DNA from 3 places in the Enterobacter sp. SA197 genome. Region 1 is predicted to be linked to each of the others. Evidence: predicted binding sites of a transcription regulator. Region 1 holds the regulator's gene; each other region holds the start of a gene.
What was found. Region 1 encodes Fur, which represses iron uptake genes when iron is present. Its sites were predicted from a motif close to ATAATAATGAGAACNACTATCAA; they were not measured.
Positions count from the first base shown of each region.

Region 2: a site for Fur is predicted at 1,991-2,013, ahead of feoA (ferrous iron transporter A). Genes of this name have one in related genera too.
Region 3: a site for Fur is predicted at 1,899-1,921, ahead of sodA (superoxide dismutase [Mn]). Genes of this name have one in related genera too.

Region 1 covers NZ_CP096393.1:1,548,301-1,555,544, forward strand. The annotation lists gene chiP (chitoporin ChiP) at 1-1,307, shown strand, start outside; gene chiQ (ChiQ/YbfN family lipoprotein) at 1,325-1,657, shown strand; gene fur (ferric iron uptake transcriptional regulator) at 1,720-2,169, opposite strand; gene fldA (flavodoxin FldA) at 2,456-2,986, opposite strand; gene ybfE (LexA regulated protein) at 3,121-3,429, opposite strand; gene ybfF (esterase) at 3,561-4,334, opposite strand; gene seqA (replication initiation negative regulator SeqA) at 4,517-5,068, shown strand; gene pgm (phosphoglucomutase (alpha-D-glucose-1,6-bisphosphate-dependent)) at 5,093-6,733, shown strand; gene kdpE (two-component system response regulator KdpE) at 6,791-7,244, opposite strand, start outside.
Region 2 covers NZ_CP096393.1:4,600,263-4,607,506, forward strand. The annotation lists gene M1D91_RS21640 (Tex family protein) at 1-1,625, shown strand, start outside; gene feoA (ferrous iron transporter A) at 2,120-2,347, shown strand; gene feoB (Fe(2+) transporter permease subunit FeoB) at 2,368-4,686, shown strand; gene feoC ([Fe-S]-dependent transcriptional repressor FeoC) at 4,697-4,942, shown strand; gene M1D91_RS21660 (YdgH/BhsA/McbA-like domain containing protein) at 4,982-5,251, opposite strand; gene bioH (pimeloyl-ACP methyl ester esterase BioH) at 5,368-6,141, opposite strand; gene gntX (DNA utilization protein GntX) at 6,179-6,862, shown strand; gene nfuA (Fe-S biogenesis protein NfuA) at 6,921-7,244, shown strand, end outside.
Region 3 covers NZ_CP096393.1:81,036-88,279, forward strand. The annotation lists gene rhaS (HTH-type transcriptional activator RhaS) at 52-888, shown strand; gene rhaR (HTH-type transcriptional activator RhaR) at 968-1,816, shown strand; gene sodA (superoxide dismutase [Mn]) at 1,995-2,615, shown strand; gene kdgT (2-keto-3-deoxygluconate transporter) at 2,876-3,859, shown strand; gene M1D91_RS00405 (dihydrodipicolinate synthase family protein) at 3,904-4,800, opposite strand; gene yiiM (6-hydroxyaminopurine reductase) at 4,958-5,632, shown strand; gene cpxA (envelope stress sensor histidine kinase CpxA) at 5,672-7,045, opposite strand; gene cpxR (envelope stress response regulator transcription factor CpxR) at 7,042-7,244, opposite strand, start outside.

The sequences.
Region 1 (7,244 bases):
CCGCAGGGTTTGTTGAAGATTCTACACTTACTGGCGGTGTCTATTACTGGCAGCGTGAACGCGACCGTAAAGATGTCACTGATGGTAATAAATATAAAACCAATCTGGCGCATTCTACCTGGAATACCAATCTCGATTTCCAGTCTGGTTATGCAGCAGATATGTTTGGTTTCGACGTTGCGGCATTTGCAGCTATTGAAATGGCCGAATCTTCAGGTAGCGCACATCCTAATGAAATGGCGTTTTCTAACAGCCATAAGGTCTATGATGAAGACTGGGCTGGAGACCGAAGTGGGGCAAGTCTCTATACTGCTGCGGCAAAATTTAAGTACGGGCCGTTATGGGCCAGAGCGGGCTATATCCAGCCCACCGGTCAGACGCTACTGGCGTCCAACTGGAGTTTTATGCCGGGTACGTATCAAGGTACGGAAATTGGCGTAAATCTCGACTATGAAGATTGCGGTACCCTGAGTTTCTCCTATATGTGGGCCAATGAATATAAGGCCCCCTGGTATAACGAAACCGATAATTTTTACCAGAATGATGGCGTGAGTAAAATTGATTATGTCCACTCCATTGGCGCGCAATATGATTTTAAAAATGATTTCATTTTAGAAGCGGCATTTGGACAGGCACAGGGCTATGTAGATCAGTACTTCGCGAAAGCCAGTTATAAATTTGATATTGCTGGGAGTCCGCTGTCTACAAGCTATCAGTTCTACAGCTCACGTGATAAAGCATCTAATCACACTATCAATGATATTTATGATGGTACGGCCTGGTTACAGGCGCTGACCTTTAATTATGCCGCAGGGCCCGTTGATTTACGTCTGGAGGGCACATGGGTAAAAGCGGACGGCCGGCAGGGAAATTTCAACTCACGTATGACACCACTTTATGGCTCGTCAAATGGCCGACTGGATATCTGGTGGGATAATCGTTCTGACTTTAACGCCCATAATGAAAAAGCGGTATTTGTTGGCGCTATGTATGATTTGAAAGATTTAAATCTTCCGGGCTGGGCGGTAGGTGCCTCATATGTTTATGGCTGGGATGCCAAACCATCCAACGTTTCGTCTGGCGATAAATACTATAAGGCCGGCAATTCAATTAAGGAATCCGCTTACAGCCTGGATGTGGTTTATACCCTGCAGGACGGCATGGCGAAAGGCACATTATTTAAGCTGCACTTTACCCAGTTCGATAATCACTCCGATATTCCAAGCTGGGGTGGGGGTTACAACAACATCTTCCAGGATGAGCGCGACGTGAAATTTATCGTCATTGCACCTTTTACGATTTTCTGAGGCGAGGGTAGGGCAACATGAATAAAAGTATAATGACTCTGTTTATGGTTCTGGGGCTTACCGCCTGCGTACAGCAACCTCAGGCGCCGAAAGAAGATATGCGTTTGAGAGCGGCTTATAGTGCCTGTATTAATACTGCAGAAGGTTCATCGGAAAAACTTGAAGCCTGCCGTAGCGTGCTGGAAGTGCTGAAGTCAGAAAAGGCGCATCAACAATTTGCCCACGAAGAGTCGGTACGCACCCTGGATTATCAGCAGTGCCTTGAAGCCACCCATACGGGGAATGGTCAGGCGGTAAAAGCCAACTGCGATCGTATCTGGCAGGAAATTCGTAGCAACAATACGCAGTAGCCACCCAGGGTAAACCAATAAAAAAGCCAACCTTCAGGTTGGCTTTTTACGTTTACGGAAGATTACTTAGCAATCTCGTGGGCGTTTTCATCGCTGCGGCAGTCGCCTTCAGCGCAATGGCCGTAGAGGTACAGGCTATGGTTCGTCAGGCGAATGCCGTGTTGGGAGGCAATTTCACGCTGCCGGGCTTCAATGGAGTCATCACTGAATTCAATCACTTTGCCACAGTCGAGGCAAATCAGGTGGTCATGGTGATGCTGCTGAGTCAGTTCAAAGACAGATTTGCCGCCTTCGAAATTATGGCGGGTTACGATCCCGGCATCATCAAACTGGTTCAGTACACGGTAAACCGTTGCCAGCCCGATCTCTTCGCCCATATCGATAAGGCGCTTATATAAATCTTCCGCACTGACATGATGGTTGTCCGGCTCCTGAAGCACTTCCAGGATTTTCAAGCGAGGAAGCGTGACTTTCAGGCCGGCCTTCTTTAATGCGGTATTGTTGTCAGTCATGCGGAATCTGTCCTGTTGCTAAACGATTCGCTTCCGGGGAGGGAAGCTACAAGGAATGCTCTGGGAAATGCGTCTCATTATAGAACTGCCATGTCTAAATGAAAACTGCAAGTCCTCAAGTAAAGTAAGCGTATAAAACGTGGTAGCGCCAACAAAGTCATGCGGTATCCGTTTCAACCAGGCCATATTGTACAGTGCTGGCGGCAAAAGTTAAAAAAATGTAGCAATTATTTCCATTGGTTTTAACTATCAATAAGGCGCAACATGTAGATTGCGCCATATACTGTCAGGCATTAATAATTGCGGTAAGGTTCAGCTCTTCAGAAATCTGTTTCACCCATTTTTCGACGCGACCCGCGGTGAGCTCCGGTTGACGATCTTCATCAATAGCCAGACCTACAAAGTGATCATCGTCAGCAAGGCCTTTGGACGCTTCAAAATGGTAACCTTCTGTCGGCCAGTGACCAACGATGACCGCGCCGCGCGGTTCGATGATGTCACGGATAGTCCCCAGTGCATCACAGAAGTATTCGGCATAATCTTCCTGGTCACCGCAACCAAAAAGGGCAACCAGCTTTCCATTGAAATCAATCTCTTCCAGCGTCGGGAAAAAGTCGTCCCAGTCACACTGTGCTTCGCCGTAATACCAGGTTGGAATACCCAGCAACAGAATATCGTAACCTTCCAGATCTTCTTTGCTGCTCTTCGCAATATCGTGAACATCCGCAACATCTTTACCAAGCTGCGCCTGAATCATTTTTGCGATGTTTTCGGTATTACCGGTGTCGCTGCCGAAAAAAATGCCAGTGATTGCCATGAGTAAAATAACCTCTTGAAACTTAATGATATGGTGGTGGCGTTTAGCCCACGGATAAGGGCAATCATAGCAGATAGGAGAAGCGCGCGGAAACTGCAATCGCCTCGGACTGCACTCTCTGCTACATGAAAGCGTTAATCAGACGAAGATTCAGAGTAATCAATGCTGTTCAGCGCTTTGAGCTGTTCCAGCAACATCTCTTCAATGAGTTCACTGCGGCTCATTTGACGCGCGTCTGCCAGGGCATTCAGTGCGTCCACTGCCTCAGCATTTATTTTCAATTCGACGCGTTTAAGCCCACGAAATTTATCGCGTTTAAGCTGGTTACGCTTGTTAATGCGTAATTGCTCGTCGCGAGAGAGCGGATTGGTTTTGGGACGTCCCGGGCGACGCTCATTCGCGAACAGATCTAGTGTCGTGCGGTCCGTTTGTTCTTTAGCCATGGTTTAAGGATACTACGGGAAGTACAAGCAATCGGGTCATTGCCCGGGCTGATTAGCGCGCCATCATACATCAGCGATGCAGGGACGCCAACGCCCGGGCGCGTTATGGCGACCGGTCGCCGGGTTTTTAATCAGTTCGTCTTTTCAGAGAGATAACGGCGGATGGCGCGTAAAACGGCATCTGGCTTTTCTGCATGTACCCAGTGCCCCGCGCCCGCAATGACATGCGCCTTCGCCTGAGGAAACTGGCTGAGTAACGCCTGCCGGTACTGCTCAGTCACATAAGGGGAGTTACCGCCGGGAATGAAAAGAGCGGGGTGGTTCCAGGCCGGAACGGCTTCCCAACCCACAATATGCGGATACTCTTCCCATAATACGGGAACGTTAAATCGCCACTGGCCCTCACTAAAAGATTTCAGAAGAAACTGAATAACGCCCTCTTCATCAATTACCGTGCGCATCACGGCCGCTGCTTGCTGGCGCGTGGTGACCTTTGCATCCGTTACGGCATTGATGGCGGCGAAAATCTCGTCATGGCGACGTACAGCGTAATCGACAGGGGCAATATCAATAGCCACCAGCCCGTCAATACGTTCCGGCGCAATCGCCGTTAATGCCATCACCGCTTTGCCGCCCATGGAGTGGCCGATGAAGGTAGCGCGTTCGATACCCTGCGCGTCCAGTGTCTCGACCAGATCCTGCGCCATTGCCGGATAATTCATCGTGTCGGAACGGTCAGACTGCCCGTGATTACGCATATCCACTTGCAGAATATCATGATCAAGGACGAGGTCGCGGGCAAGGATACCCAGGTTGTCAAGGCTGCCAAACAGGCCATGAACCAGGACGATGGGAGAATTGTTGTGCGATTGTTGTGCAGTTTGCGCTCGGGTATTCAATTTCATGGCAAAGTTCTTTTTTTCGCTCTTTCGGATTAGGGTATTATGTTGAACATTCTGCCGCCCGGCTGCAAGGTTCAGAGGTAATCTAACTTAGCCGCCACTCAGGTTAAGCGCTATCCGCTGTTGAGATTTGACTCTATAATCTCAATAACTTGTATTCAGATAAGACACTGCACTGGATTAAAATGAAAACGATTGAAGTTGATGATGAACTCTACAGTTATATTGCCAGCCACACGAAGCATATTGGTGAGAGCGCATCCGACATTTTACGGCGCATGTTGAAATTTTCCGCCTCCTCTCAACCTGCTGCCACGCTGACCGCCGCTGCAAAAGAAACCCCTGTTACACCGAAGGTTGAAGAGACTAAACCGACGAACACCGCGAAGGACAGGGTGCGTGCCGTGCGCGAGCTTCTGCTTTCGGATGAATACGCTGAACAGAAAAAAGCGGTTAACCGTTTCATGCTGGTGCTGTCTACACTCTATTCTCTGGACAATAAAGCCTTTGCAGAATCCACTGAGTCTCTGCACGGGCGGACCCGCGTATACTTTGCGTCTGACGAACAAACCTTGTTGCAAAATGGCACGCAGACTAAGCCAAAACAGGTGCCAGACACGCCATACTGGGTCATCACCAACACTAATACGGGTCGTAAATGCAGCATGATCGAACACATCATGCAGTCAATGCAGTTCCCGGCGGAATTGATTGAAAAGGTTTGCGGCACAATTTAATCCTTGCATAAGAAGGACCAGGCAATGGCTAACCATGAACGTGCAGGTCAACCTGCGCAGCAGAGCGATTTGATCAACGTCGCCCAACTTACCGCCCAGTACTACGTGCTGAAGCCGGAAGTGGGTAACGCTGAACATGCGGTAAAATTTGGTACATCAGGCCACCGTGGCAGTGCGTGGCGCCACAGCTTTAACGAGCCTCATATTCTGGCGATTGCTCAGGCGATTGCTGAAGAGCGCGCTAAAAACGGCATCACCGGGCCATGCTACGTGGGTAAAGATACCCATGCTTTGTCTGAACCTGCGTTCATCTCCGTGCTTGAAGTGCTGGCAGCAAATGGCGTTGACCTCATTGTGCAGGAAAACAACGGCTTTACGCCTACGCCGGCCGTCTCAAACGCCATCCTGGTCCACAACAAAAACGGCGGCGCGCTGGCAGACGGTATTGTTATCACCCCCTCACACAACCCGCCGGAAGATGGTGGCATCAAATACAACCCACCTAACGGCGGCCCGGCAGATACAAACGTTACCAAAGTGGTAGAAGATCGTGCTAACGCGCTACTGGCTGACGGTCTGAAAGGCGTGAAACGCATTTCGCTGGATGCCGCGCTCGCTTCCGGTCATGTAAAAGAACAGGATCTGGTTCAGCCATTTATCGAAGGGCTGGCGGAGATCGTTGATATGGCGGCGATTCAGAAAGCCGGTCTGAAGCTGGGCGTTGATCCGCTTGGTGGCTCCGGTATCGAATACTGGAAACGCATCGCCGACTTCTACAAACTTGATCTGACCCTCGTGAACGATCAGGTTGATCAGACGTTCCGCTTTATGCACCTCGACAAAGACGGTGTGATCCGCATGGACTGCTCCTCTGAAAGTGCGATGGCGGGGCTTCTGGCGCTGCGCGACAAGTTTGACCTGGCCTTCGCCAACGACCCTGACTATGACCGCCACGGCATTGTTACCCCGGCTGGTCTGATGAACCCCAACCACTATCTGGCGGTGGCGATCAACTACCTGTTCCAGCATCGTCCGCAGTGGGGCAAAGAGGTGGCAGTAGGTAAAACGCTGGTCTCCTCGGCGATGATTGACCGTGTGGTCAACGACCTTGGCCGTAAGCTGGTGGAAGTGCCGGTGGGCTTTAAATGGTTCGTAGATGGTCTGTTTGACGGAAGCTTCGGCTTTGGCGGGGAAGAGAGCGCGGGGGCATCCTTCCTGCGCTTTGACGGCACGCCCTGGTCAACTGACAAAGACGGTATCATCATGTGCCTGCTGGCAGCAGAGATCACGGCCGTTACCGGCAAAAACCCACAGCAGCACTATGACGAACTGGCCGAGCGCTTCGGTGCGCCGAGTTACAATCGTCTGGGGGCCAGCGCCACTTCTGCACAGAAAGCCGCGCTGTCTAAGCTTTCTCCGGAGATGGTCAGCGCCAGCACGCTGGCAGGCGACCCAATCACCGCGCGCCTGACGGCGGCACCGGGCAATGGTGCTTCTATTGGGGGCCTGAAAGTGATGACCGACAACGGCTGGTTTGCGGCACGTCCGTCCGGTACGGAAGACGCCTATAAAATTTATTGCGAAAGCTTCCTCGGTGAGGAACACCGTAAGCTTATCGAGAAAGAAGCGGTTGAGATTGTCAGCGAAGTGCTGAAAAACGCCTGATGCTATAGTCTTGTCCGGCCCGGTCGCGTTCGCGTGACCGGGCTTTTTTATGCCCGCTCAGAGCATAAAGCGATAGCCAATGCCGGTTTCGGTTAACAAATGGCGTGGGCGCGCCGGATCCTCCTCAAGTTTTTGCCGAAGATGACCCATATAAATACGCAGATAATGGCTATGTTCCACAGCGTTTGGTCCCCAGACCTGGCTTAATAACTGGCGCTGGGTGAGAACTTTCCCATGATTATTCAGCAGCACGGCGAGCAGCCGGAATTCAATAGGCGTCAGGTGCAGCTCTTCACTGCCTCGCTGGATTCGCCGACTGGCAAGATCGACCTGAATATTCGAAAAGGTTACCACCGGATCGCTTTGCGGCGTACCAGCATGGCGGCGCAACGCCACTCTGAGACGCGCCTGCAACTCCCCGATGCCAAACGGCTTGCTGAGATAATCATCTGCACCCGCATCCAGCGCCGCGATTTTATCGCTCTCTTCGCTCCTGGCGGAAAGGACAATA
Region 2 (7,244 bases), 2.0 Mb from region 1:
TGCAGCTCTCACTGAACGCCGACCCTCAATTTGACGAGCCGCCCAAAGAGAGCCAGGGCGAACACATCATCAGCGAACATCTTGGCCTGCGTCTGAATAATGCCCCGGCAGACGGCTGGCGCAAAGGCGTGGTGAGCTGGACCTGGCGCATCAAAGTGCTAATGCATCTTGAAACCGAATTAATGGGTACGGTACGCGAACGCGCGGAAGAGGAAGCAATTAACGTCTTCGCCCGCAATCTGCACGATCTGCTGATGGCGGCCCCTGCCGGGCTGCGTGCCACTATGGGTCTCGATCCGGGCCTGCGCACCGGGGTGAAAGTTGCGGTGGTTGACGCCACCGGCAAACTGGTTGCTACCGACACCATTTATCCCCATACCGGCCAGGCCGCGAAAGCCGCCGCCGTGGTCGCGGCCCTGTGTGAGAAACACAACGTTGAACTCGTTGCCATCGGCAACGGCACGGCGTCACGTGAAACCGAGCGTTTCTACCTTGATGTGCAAAAACAGTTCCCGCAGGTTAAAGGGCAGAAAGTGATCGTCAGCGAAGCCGGGGCCTCCGTCTACTCTGCCTCTGAGCTGGCGGCACTGGAGTTCCCGGACCTTGATGTCTCTTTGCGTGGTGCCGTCTCTATCGCCCGTCGTCTACAGGATCCGCTGGCAGAACTGGTGAAAATCGATCCGAAATCCATCGGTGTCGGCCAGTACCAGCATGATGTCAGCCAGACACAGCTTGCCCGTAAGCTTGATGCCGTGGTCGAAGACTGCGTTAACGCCGTGGGCGTGGACCTGAATACAGCTTCCGTCCCGTTGTTAACGCGCGTTGCCGGTCTGACCCGGATGATGGCGCAGAATATTGTCTCCTGGCGTGACGAAAACGGTCAGTTCCGGAACCGACAGCAGCTGCTTAAAGTCAGCCGGCTGGGGCCAAAAGCGTTTGAACAGTGCGCCGGCTTCCTGCGGATCAACCACGGCGATAACCCCCTGGACGCCTCCACGGTACACCCGGAGACCTACCCGGTGGTGGAGCGCATCCTGGCGGTAACCGCACAATCCTTGCGCGAGTTGATGGGCAACAGCAGCGAACTACGCAAACTCAGTCCAGCGGATTTCACCGATGAGCATGTCGGACTTCCTACGGTGACGGACATTATTAAAGAGCTGGAAAAACCAGGCCGTGACCCACGCCCTGAGTTTAAAACCGCCACCTTTGCTGACGGCGTGGAAACCATGAACGACCTGCTGCCGGGCATGGTTCTTGAAGGCGCTGTAACCAACGTTACTAACTTTGGTGCCTTTGTTGATATTGGCGTACATCAGGATGGCCTCGTGCATATCTCTTCACTGGCCGATAAGTTTGTCGACGATCCACATACCGTCGTTAAAGCGGGCGATATCGTCAAAGTGAAGGTGCTGGAAGTGGATTTGCAGCGCAAACGTATTGCCCTGACCATGCGTCTGGATGAACAACCTGGTGAAACCAGCGCACGGCGCAGCAATGGCGGTGGGCGTGATCAGGCTCGACCGGCGGCAAAAGCAGCCAAACCTCGCGGGCGAGACGCACAGCCCGCCGGAAACAGCGCGATGATGGATGCGCTGGCAGCTGCAATGGGTAAAAAACGCTAATCAATCACCCCTCCTTTTCAGGAGGGGTCTCCCCGACCGTTCATTATTCAAAAAAATGAACTGATAAACTCTCACCCAAATCTCGCCTTTCATTAAACAGTGGCCTGCTGCCGGTGTAACTCTTCAAAATAACTCATCAGTGATTAGAATTATTTTATTTCCTGAATAATTGTAGGGAAATCTATTAACAAGACAATAACGTTAATGCTTAATTAAACATTAAGATGACGAAATAAATATACGTATTAATTCATAATTTTTAAGTCCTTATAGCCAGTGCGAAAATTAAAAAAATTTTGCGCCACGTCAACGATGCGACGAATTATGATTTCACTCCGTCTTTTATCGCGGTTTAATAAGTGATGATAAAAACTATTCTCATTATCATTGGTCGCTCTGGTCAGTATGAATGCCGTCGCCAGCAACGCGTCTGGTTTCCAATGTTTTCATCCGCCAGACAACAACAAAACGTGCGATAAAGATAAGTAGGTCCTATGCAATTCTCACCAGACAGTTCGTGGAAAATAACGGGCTTCTCACGCGAAATCAGTCCGGCCTGGCGCCAGAAACTGCTTTCCCTGGGAATGTTACCCGGCTCCTCTTTCAATGTGGTTCGTGTGGCACCGCTTGGTGATCCCGTTCATATCGAAACCCGGCGCGTGAATCTGGTGTTGCGGAAAAAAGACCTCGCCTTTCTGCAACTGGAAGTCATTTCGGGTTAATTCTGACGGGTAAGAAAATAATGAAAAAGCTGACCATTGGATTAATCGGTAATCCTAACTCCGGCAAAACCACCCTTTTTAATCAACTCACGGGCGCACGCCAGCGCGTAGGCAACTGGGCGGGGGTAACTGTCGAACGTAAAGAGGGGCAATTTTCCACTACGGACCATCAGGTCACCCTGGTTGACCTGCCAGGCACCTATTCGCTTACCACCATCTCCTCGCAGACCTCTCTGGATGAACAGATCGCCTGCCATTACATCCTGAGCGGTGATGCAGACCTGCTGATTAACGTGGTTGATGCGTCTAATCTCGAACGTAACCTTTATCTGACGCTGCAGCTGCTTGAACTCGGCATCCCGTGTGTGGTTGCACTGAACATGCTGGATATTGCGGAAAAACAGAAAGTCCGTATAGATATTGATGCGCTGTCTACCCGCCTGGGTTGCCCGGTCGTACCGCTGGTCTCAACGCGTGGTCGCGGTATTGATGCCCTTAAGCTCGCGGTCGATCGCCACCAGCAAAATACGCCTCTTGAACTGATTCATTATGCGCAACCCTTAAAGCGTGAGGCTAACGCCCTCGCCGCATTTATGTCTTCAGCAATGCCGCTGCATCAGCGCTACTGGCTGGGCCTGCAAATGCTCGAAGGTGATATTTACAGCCGGGCCTACGCAGGCGATGCTGCGCTCAAACTGGAAACGGCACTCACCCGCCTGAGCGGTGAGATTGACGATCCGGCGCTGCATATTGCTGACGCACGCTATCAGACTATTTCGGCAATATGTGAAGCCGTCAGTAACACATTGACCGCCGAGCCCAGTCAGTTTACCGCTGGCGTGGATCGCATCATCCTTAACCGGTTTCTGGGCCTGCCCATTTTCTTATTTGTGATGTATCTGATGTTCCTGCTGGCTATTAATATCGGCGGTGCACTCGCCCCGGTTTTTGATGCCGGTTCCGTAGCTATCTTTATTCATGGCGTTCAGTGGCTGGGTTACACGCTGCACTTCCCGGCGTGGCTGACGATTTTCCTCGCCCAGGGGCTGGGGGGCGGGGTCAATACCGTGCTGCCTCTGGTTCCCCAGATTGGCATGATGTACCTGTTTCTTTCCTTCCTGGAAGATTCAGGTTACATGGCGCGGGCTGCCTTTGTGATGGACAGACTGATGCAGGCGCTGGGTCTGCCGGGCAAATCCTTCGTCCCTTTGATTGTCGGCTTTGGCTGTAACGTGCCATCGGTTATGGGGGCACGCACGCTGGATGCTCCCCGTGAACGCCTGATGACTATCATGATGGCACCCTTTATGTCCTGCGGGGCACGCCTGGCAATTTTCGCGGTCTTTTCCGCTGCTTTCTTTGGTCAGCAAGGCGCGCTTGCGGTCTTCTCGTTGTATGTGCTCGGCATAGTGATGGCTATCCTGACCGGACTGATGCTCAAACACACTATTATGCGTGGTGAAGCCTCACCCTTTATTATGGAGTTACCGGTTTACCATGTTCCACATCTGAAGAGCCTCCTCTTGCAGACCTGGCAACGACTGAAGGGGTTTGTGTTGCGCGCCGGTAAAGTCATTGTGGTGGTCAGCATTTTCCTCAGCGCCTTAAACAGCTTCTCCCTGAGTGGCAAGGCGGTGGATAACATTAACGACTCTGCCCTTGCCTCCGTCAGCCGGGTCTTTACTCCGCTATTAAAGCCCATTGGCGTCCAGCCTGACCACTGGCAGGCTACTGTCGGCCTGTTTACCGGCGCAATGGCAAAAGAGGTGGTGGTAGGAACGCTGAATACGCTTTACACCGCTGAAAATATCCAGCAGGCCGACTTCAACCCTGCGGAGTTTAGTCTGACAGACGAACTGAGGGCTTCCATTGACGAAACCTGGACCAGCCTGAAAGAGACCTTCAGCCTGAGCGTACTGGCAAACCCTATTGAAGCCAGCAAAGGTGATGGCGAAATGGAAACAGGGACGATGGGCGTGATGAGTGAGAAATTCGGTAGCCCCAGCGCGGCTTACAGCTATCTTATCTTCGTGCTGCTCTACATTCCCTGTATTTCAGTGATGGGAGCCATCTCCCGTGAATCGAGCCGTGGCTGGATGGGTTTCTCCATTCTGTGGGGACTCAATATCGCCTATTCTCTGGCAACACTATTTTACCAGACCACTAATTTTAGCGCGCACCCGACCTGGAGCCTGGCCTGCATTCTGGCGGTCATTTTGTTTAACATTATCGTGATCGGCAGCCTGCGCCGCGCCAGAAGCCGTGTCGATGTCAACCTGCTCGCTACCCGTAAAACTGCCGCCAGCTGCTGCGAAAGCCCGGCGGGAGACTGCCACTGAGGTCGCAAAAATGGCATCACTGATTGACGTTCGTAACATGCTTGCGCTGCGGGGGCGGATGGATGTCGGCCAGCTCAGCAGCGCACTGCAGCTCTCTCGCCCGATGGTCGAGGCCATGCTGGGCCGTATGGAAATCATGGGTAAAGCCATACGCGTGCCGCAAGAGGCGGAGGGTTGCCTGACAGGAAGTTGTAAAGCGTGTCCGGAAGGCAAAACGGCCTGTCATCAGACATGGTGGACATTGAGTGGTTGCTGAAAGCGGGTCATCCGACCCGCTTTATGGTTCACGTTACGCTTACTTATAGACATCCGCCGTGGCGTGGATGTCTTTTTCATTTTTCTCGCCGCTGGTGACCACAAAGTAGGTGCCACCTAACTCATCAGCTTTTTTGGACAGCTCTTTTTTGGCGTCCATAGGCGCTGTGGTATCAGACGTGGTAATGGTGCCAACCTTCGTCAGATTCATACTCGCGACCTTATCTTTTTCCAGTTCCTGTGCGGCCATGACGCCAAAGGAAAGGGAACCAATCACCAGAGACGCAACAATACCTGTAACTAATTTCATACCTATGATTCTCCTAGGGTTTTTGATTGTTTTACAGTTGCAGCACAGACTGTACGCGCCGCAAAAGCCTTTTAAGTATCGTAGTGGAATGCCGCTTATTCAAGCCAACGCCCCCGCTACACGAGAGAATCAGAAAAGGACTTTAAAGCTCTGGAAAAATCATCAGGATGGGAAATAAATGGCGCATGGGCTGCTTTGGCGAAAATGAGAGATTCACTGCGTGGCCACATTGCATCCAGGGGGGCAATAATCTTGCGGGGAACCAGGCCATCCAGTCGGCCATAAATGCGCAGAAAGGGCAGCGTCAGCGCGGTCAGCGCCTCGCGCAGGTCTGCGGTTTTCAGGATCTCCAGGCCGCCATTCAGTACCTCTGGTGGCGGCACTGGCAGTGACAAAACAGCATGTTTTAGCTGACGCGCATCCTGACGAGCGGTTTCTGTTCCCATCGTTTGCAACGCCAGAAAGCGCTCTACCGTGCGCTGGAAATGCTCACTGAGCTGCTGCTGAAAACCAGCCAGAACCTCTGATTTAATACCGGCCCATGCGTCCTGCTCGCTAAAGCAAGGGGACGATGCCACCGTGACCAGTCCTCTGACCCGTTCAGGTGCCATTAACGCTACCTGGCTTGCCACCAGTCCACCCAGGCTCCAGCCCACCCAGATGGCCTGCCCCGGCGCGTTTGCCAGCACGATCTCCGCCATTTCGCTAAGCGTCATAGCCGGAAAACCGCTGCTACGACCATAGCCCGGCAGGTCCACCAGATGCAGCGTAAATTGCGTACTAAGTTCAGCGGTAATGCAATCCCATACCTGCGCGTTCAGCCCCCATCCGTGAAGCAGCACAAGATGGCAATGTCCTTCGCCTTTGGTTTCCCACCAGATGTTGTTCATCCGCTATCGTTCTCTTCTACATACAAGGAGGTGGAATATGCTAACAGTGCCAGGCCTGTGCTGGCTATGTCGAATGCCGCTGGCGCTTGCTCATTGGGGCATATGTTCCAGTTGCGCACGCACTCTTCCTCTGAGGATATCGGTATGCCCCTGCTGCGCACTGCCCGCCCTGGACCCCACGCTCCCCTGCGGCCGCTGCCTGCAAAAAATGCCGCCCTGGCAGCATATGGTGGCGGTCAGTAGCTACACGCCGCCGCTTAGCCATCTGGTGCATCAGATGAAATTTTCCAGGCGGCCTGAGCTCGCACTGGCGCTGGCCCGGCTGCTATATCTGGCAGTCAGAAATGAGCAGCGGAGGCGATCAATACCCGCTCCCGACCTGCTGGTGAACGTGCCACTGTGGCATCGGCGTCAGTGGCGCAGGGGGTATAATCAAAGCGATCTGCTTTGCCGGAAGCTGGTGCACTGGGTAGGGTGCCGCTATGAACCTGCGGCGCTCAGACGAATAAAAAGGACCCGTATCCAGCATCAGCTGAGCGCCCGTTTACGTAAACGCAACCTGAAAAATGCCTTTCGCCTTGAATTGCCCGTGCAGGGGCTCCATATGGTAATTGTGGATGATGTCGTCACTACCGGCAGCACCGTCGCAGAACTCTCTAAACTGCTGTTACGCCACGGCGCGGCGACTGTTCAGGTATGGTGCCTGTGTCGAACCTTGTAGAGCCTCGATGATGGGCGTATTATAACCGAGTAAAATAGTCAACTATTAGGCCATTGCTATGATCCATATCTCCGATGCTGCGCAAGCGCATTTTGCTAAATTGCTGGCAAATCAGGAAGAAGGGACGCAAATTCGCGTGTTTGTGATTAACCCAGGCACGCCAAACGCAGAATGCGGCGTCTCTTATTGCCCGCCAGATGCAGTGGAAGCCGCTGACACCGCCCTGGAATTCGAACAACTGACGGCTTATGTCGATGAGTTGAGCGCACCGTATCTGGAAGATGCGGAAATTGATTTTGTGACTGACCAACTCGGCTCTCAGCTGACGCTGAAGGCCCCTAACGCCAAAATGCGTAAAGTGACCGATGACGCACCGCTGATG
Region 3 (7,244 bases), 1.5 Mb from region 1:
TACCCTTAATTACTATTTTGAGAACATTTCTCATTAGTGAGTAGGGCAATCATGACCGTATTACACAGCGTGGATTTTTTTCCTTCGGGCATCACGCCAGTGGCTATCGAACCGCGATTGCCCCAGGCGGCATTTCCTGAGCATCACCATGATTTCCATGAGATTGTTATCGTAGAGCACGGCACGGGTATCCATGTTTTTAATGGTCAGTCGTATACCATAAGCGGTGGCACAGTCTGCTTCGTGCGCGATCATGACAGGCATTTATATGAACATACTGACAACCTCTGTCTGACCAATGTGCTCTACCGCTCGCCGGATGCGTTCAGGTTCCTGGCGGGCTTAAACGAACTGCTGCCACAGGAGCAGGATGGTCATTACCCGTCCCACTGGCGCGTTAATCAGTGTGTGCTTCAGCAGGTTCGCCAGATAATCGGCCAGATGGAAACGCTGGGGGATGGGCTGGATATGCCGACCACCGCTAACCGCGAAATTCTCTTTATGCAGTTGCTGGTGTTGCTGCGAAAAAGCAGCCTGGAAGAGGGGGCAATCAGTAACGATGCGCGACTGAATCAGTTGATGTCCTGGCTTGAGGATCATTTTGCAGAAGAGGTGTGCTGGGAGTCACTGGCAGACCAGTACGCGCTGTCACTGCGAACGCTGCACCGCCAGCTTAAAAGCTACACCGGCCTGACGCCGCAGCGTTATCTCAACCGCCTGAGACTGATTAAAGCGCGTCATATGCTGCGTCATGGGGATGATAGCATCACGGATATCGCTTATCGCTGCGGTTTTGGCGACAGTAACCACTTTTCAACGCTTTTTCGCCGGGAATTTAACTGGTCACCGCGTGATATTCGTCAGGGACGCGATGTGCAACTGCAATAACGGTAACGAGAAGGCTGTCACCGATTTTGTTTTGTAAATCAGCTAATAGTTACCGGTTGTCTTAGGCTGAGGTGATGTTGTGGCAAGCCAGTTAATTCTTCGTAGCGCCGATTTTTTCCCACGGGCAGGGCAGACCGTCGCTGTGGCGGATCGCTATCCGCAAAATGTGTTTGCGGAGCATACGCACGAGTTTTATGAACTGGTGCTGGTCTGGCGAGGCAATGGCCTGCACGTTCTTAACGATCGCCCCTGGCGCATTACCCGCGGCGATCTGTTTTACATTCGCGCTGAAGATAAACACTCCTATGCCTCGGTCAACGACCTGGTGCTGCAAAATATTATCTATTGCCCGGATCGACTATCACTCAATCTTGATTGGGCGGCGCACATTCCGGGGTGTCACGGTTCTGAATGGATGCCCCACTGGCGCATAGGCAGCACCGGCATGGCTCAGGCGCGCCAGGTCATTACGCAGCTTGAGCAGGAGAGTACGAAAAACGACCCTCTCGCGAACGCCATGGCGGAAGTCCTGTTCGCCCAACTGGTGATGACCTTAAAGCGTCATCGCTTTGCCACTGACAATCTGGCCGCGGTGAACAGTGAGCCATTGCTGGACAAACTCATCACCGCCCTCTCCGGTAGCCTTAACCGCAGCTTCCTGCTGGAACAGTTTTGTGAACAGGAGCAGTGCAGCGAACGGGCGCTTCGCCAGCAGTTTCGCACCCAGACCGGCATGACCATTAACCACTATCTGCGCCAGCTGCGGATTTGCCATGCGCAGTATTTATTGCAGCATAGCGAACTGATGATTGGCGAGGTCTCCACACGCTGTGGCTTTGAAGACAGTAACTATTTTTCTGTCGTCTTCACGCGCGAAACGGGTATGACGCCCAGCCAGTGGCGGCAGCGCCATAACGACGCGGCATAGTATCCTCGCGTCGCGACATTCCTTTATGCCACATAGACTTGTTTACATAACAGAATGTTATAACCATAATAAAACTACGGCATTGATAAACATTTTCAATAGCATTTAACTAACTATAATGAACCAACTGCTTACGCGGCGTTAACATACCTGCCGCCCGACAATAATGGAGATTAGTATGAGCTATACACTGCCATCCCTGCCTTATGCGTACGATGCACTTGAACCTCATTTCGACAAGCAGACGATGGAAATCCATCACACTAAACATCACCAGACCTACGTTAACAATGCCAACGCGGCGCTGGAAAGCCTGCCAGAATTTGCCAGCCTCCCTGTTGAAGAGCTGATCACCAAGCTGGATCAACTGCCGGCTGACAAAAAAACCGTACTGCGTAACAACGCAGGTGGTCATGCTAACCACAGCCTGTTCTGGAAAGGCCTGAAAAAAGACACCACCCTGCAGGGTGATCTGAAAGCGGCTATCGAGCGTGATTTCGGTTCTGTTGATAACTTCAAAGCTGAATTTGAAAAAGCAGCAGCGACGCGCTTCGGCTCTGGCTGGGCGTGGCTGGTGCTGAAAGGCGATAAACTGGCTGTGGTTTCTACTGCAAACCAGGATTCCCCGCTGATGGGTGAAGCTATCTCCGGTGCATCTGGCTTCCCGATTCTGGGTCTGGACGTGTGGGAACACGCCTACTACCTGAAATTCCAGAACCGCCGCCCGGACTACATCAAAGAGTTCTGGAACGTGGTGAACTGGGACGAAGCAGCAGCACGTTTCGCCGCTAAGAAGTAATTTCTCGTTATCTCCCGCGCCTTGCGGGTGAGTCCAGCCCCTGCTGACGTTGTCAGCAGGGGCTTTTTTATGGGCCAGACCGGGGGAAGGAATGATAGAAACGCTGATCTGATAAAAATGAAATATTGTTTTAATTTTGCATGTGAGATCACTTTTCCGGGTGTGACGAAGGTCTAACATTTCGCCATCAGCGCTGGAAACGTTTCGGTAAATGGGCGAGATGGCGCACAAAAATCAGTGATTTTTTGACAGGTGGCGATATGCAAATCAAACGTGCAATTGAAAAAATCCCCGGCGGGATGATGCTGGTTCCGCTGTTCCTTGGTGCGCTGTGCCATACCTTCTCTCCGGGTGCCGGTAAGTATTTTGGCTCCTTCACCAACGGCATGATCACCGGTACGGTGCCTATTCTGGCGGTGTGGTTCTTCTGCATGGGTGCATCCATCAAGCTCAGTGCAACCGGCACGGTGCTGCGAAAATCCGGTACCCTGGTGGTGACGAAAATTGCGGTGGCCTGGGTGGTCGCGGCGGTGACTTCACGTCTGATTCCGGCTCACGGTGTGGAGGCCGGCTTTTTTGCCGGGCTGTCGACGCTGGCGCTGGTCGCCTCAATGGACATGACCAACGGCGGTCTTTACGCCTCTATCATGCAGCAGTATGGCACTAAAGAGGAGGCCGGGGCGTTTGTGCTGATGTCTCTGGAATCGGGTCCGCTGATGACGATGGTTATCCTCGGTACGGCGGGTATCGCGTCATTTGAACCCCATGTCTTTGTTGGTGCCGTGCTACCGTTCCTGATTGGTTTTGGCCTCGGGAATCTCGACCCGGAACTGCGGGAGTTCTTTACCCGCGCGGTGCAGACTTTGATTCCCTTTTTCGCCTTCGCGCTTGGTAATACCATTGATTTAAGTGTGATAGCGCAGACCGGTTTGTTGGGGATTCTGCTGGGGCTGGCGGTCATTGTGATAACCGGCATCCCGTTGATTATTGCTGACAAGCTCATTGGCGGTGGCGATGGGACGGCGGGGATTGCAGCCTCCAGCTCGGCAGGTGCAGCGGTGGCAACACCGGTGCTGATTGCGGAGATGGTACCGGAGTTTAAAGCGATGGCACCGGCCGCTACTGCGCTGGTGGCGACATCGGTCATCGTGACCTCAATTCTTGTGCCGATCCTGACCTCTATCTGGTCACGTAGAGTGAAAGGAAACGCAGCAGCAGCTGAGCTACACAGTGCGGTAAAATAACACCGAAAAAGAGACATGAAGCCGGCCTGAAAAGGCCGGTTTTTTTAGCGCGTTGTCCCAAAAATTTCATCTGCCAGGGCACACTGCCCGGGCGTTAACTCACCGCCAAAATTGCGTGACGTGGCCCCACAATAGCCGAACTTACGTGACACCACGGTTTTGATGGTGGTAACAAAGTCTTCGCCAATGGTGTAAATCGACATAAACCGGCCAATGTCACGCTGGGCTCTGTGCAGTGCAGCCAGATCGTTTTGCTTCCAGGCTTGGCGGGCGCCGACAAATAACTCCGGCATTACGTTGTTCAGCCCGGAGATAACGCCTGCCCCGCCTGCCAGCAGGTTCGGAATGAAATATTCGTCATAGCCTGACAGCACGGCGAAATCATCGCGGATTTTTTCGGTCGCCAGAATGATATTGCGGGTATGCGACTGGCAGTCGACCGTGTCTTTGATGCCGACGAAGTTCGGGAATTCCGCTGCCAGCGTGGCGACCAGCTCAGGCGTCAGGTCACATCCCGTGCGTGCCGGGAAGTTATAGGCGAACCATTTGCCACGCAACTGTTGCCCCAGATGACGGAAGTAGCTCAGCAGTTGCGCCGACGTTTGTCCGTAGTAATAGGGCGGCAGCACCATCACGGCATCATAGCCGGTGCGGAAGGCCTCATCCGCCATTCGTTCTACATCATTCATGCAGGTTGAGGAGACGTTGGCGACCAGCGTGCCCGGCGTCATTTCCCGTACCTCTTTTATCAGCATAAGCCGTTCATCAAGCGTAAAAGAGGCGAATTCGCCAATGCTGCCCATTAGCAATACCACATCAATTCTGGCGTCGGTCAGGCGTGAAATATGCTGTCTCATTCCGTTCAGGTCGACTTTACCGTCGGGCGTCATTGGCGTAATGGACGGGCACCAGACGCCGCAAAATTCGTTTTCATTCTTCACGTCACTGTCTCCTTGAATGTGAAATAGCGTTTCAGTTATTCATTTAAGTGATAGCACGTCCCGATGAACCTCACGCGAACCGGTGTCTCATTTCTGCACGATTTCAGTGTAAAAAATGTGGTGTAATGCCAGGACACTTTACGCACCAGGGGGCCTTATGCGGCATGCGGTTAATGTTTATGTGGGAACAATACAGGATTATGCGGGAAGTAAGCCCAGTGCTATCGCCAAACGTCAGGTGGATGGAGAGTTAACGTTAACGAATCGCGGCCTGGTGGGGGATCAACAGGCGGAAAAAGTGATTCACGGCGGGCCGGACAGAGCCCTGTGCCATTATCCACGGGAGCATTATGCCTTCTGGCGACAGCAGTTTCCTGAGAACGAAACGCTCTATTATGCGCCCGCCTTTGGTGAGAATTTGTCGACGGAAGGGCTGACGGAACACAACGTATTTATCGGCGATATCTTTCGCTGGGGGGAGGCGTTAATCCAGGTCACTCAGCCACGCTCACCGTGCTATAAACTCAATTTTCACTTTAATGTCAGCGATATGGCCTCACAAATGCAGGCGAGCGGGCGCGTAGGCTGGCTGTACCGCGTGATTGCCGCCGGAAAGGTCGCCACTGACTCGCCGCTGGAGCTGGCCTCCCGTACCAGCGACGTCAGTGTGCAGGATGCCGCCGCCATTGCCTGGCATATGCCCTTTGATGACGCGCAGTACCATCGGTTACTTTCCGCAGCCGGGCTTTCAGCCAGTTGGGCAAGAACCATGCAAAAGCGACGTTTAAACGGCGTTATCGAAGATAATTCGCGAAGATTGCGCGGTAAATAGTGTCGGTTTCCCCTCGTATGCCGAGGGGAAACAATGCGGTTAAGCGCGTCTGTACAGCGGCAGCCAGATGGTCAGGCGTAACCCGCCCAGCGGGCTGTCATCCGCTTTTACCCAGCCACGGTGCTGCTGAATGGCGGTTTCGACGATAGCCAGCCCCAGACCCGTGCCCCCCGATTCACGATCGCGCGCCTCGTCGGTACGGTAGAAGGGGCGGAAAATTTGCTCTCTGTCTTCCGGGCTGACGCCAGGGCCGTCATCATCAACATTGATGGTAATGCCCTCTTTGTCGACGGCGAAGTTGACTTCGATTTTGGTGTGCGAATAACGCAGCGCGTTGCGCACGATATTCTCCAGCGCGCTTTCCAGCGCGTTGGGGTTGCCGTACAACGGCCACGGGCCCGGGGGGAAGTTGACCGTCAGCGTTTTGCCAACCTGCTCCGCCTCAAACGCGGCATTATCCAGCACCTCATTCCACAGGTGGTTCGCCTTCACGGTTTCGCTCACCAGGGCCGCTTTTTGCTGATTACGTGACATAACCAGCAGGTCATTAATCATACTGTCCAGGCGCTGTGCTTCGGTTTCAATACGCTCAAGCTCTTTGCTCTCCCCACTGCGGCGGCGCAGAAGCGCTGTCCCTAATTGCAAGCGGGTGAGGGGTGTACGCAGTTCGTGGGAGATATCAGAAAGCAGACGCTGTTGCGAGGTCATCATTCGCTCCAGCGCTGTGACCATCTGGTTAAAACTGGCCCCGGCGGCGATAAATTCCTGCGGCCCGGCTTCCAGCTCTGGCCGCTGGCGTAAATTGCCCTGGGCCACTTCATCCGCAGCGTTTTTCAACTTGCGGGCCGGTCTTGCGAGGCTCCATGCCAGCCAGAGCAGCAACGGCGAGCTAATAAGCATGGTGACGATAAGCAGCAGCAGCGGCCGGTCAAACAGCAGGTTGATAAAATCTGATTGAGAATTGCTGGCAGGGCGGATCAGATAGAGCTGGTAGCTATCCTCGCCGTCGCGGACGGAAAAGGGCCCTACCATCTCTACCCGCCCGTATTTTTTCTTCTGCGGGTGATCGGAGTTATCCGCCTGACCAATAAAGTTGCGGATAATCTGCATTTCATTGCGTTCTGCGCCTATCACGCGGCCTTCGCTGGTGACCAGCAGAAGGCGTTGTCCTGGCGGCGCCCATTTATCGATAGCGCGGAACAGTCTCCGCCACCACATCAGATCGTTCGGTGGGTCGTTGACCAGCTCCGCCTCGACGTGCTGTTCAATCATCACGCCCTGGCGCTGCTCGCTGTCGAGCAACTCCGTCATCTGGCGTGAATCAAGTTTTGGCACCATCAGAACCAGCATTAAAACCAGCGCCAGCGTCAGCCAGAAAATGGCGAAGATGCGGGCGGTCAAACTTCCTATCATGTAGCGGATACCATCAAATAGCCGCGACCACGTAAGGTTTTAAACCACGGATGGCCGTCCTTGCGGTCCGGTAGTTTGCGGCGCAGGTTAGAGATATGCATATCGATGGCGCGATCGAACGGCGTCAGGCGTTTGCCCAGCACTTCCTGGCTTAGATGCTCACGCGAAACCACCTGACCCAGGTGCTGCGCGAGCAGAT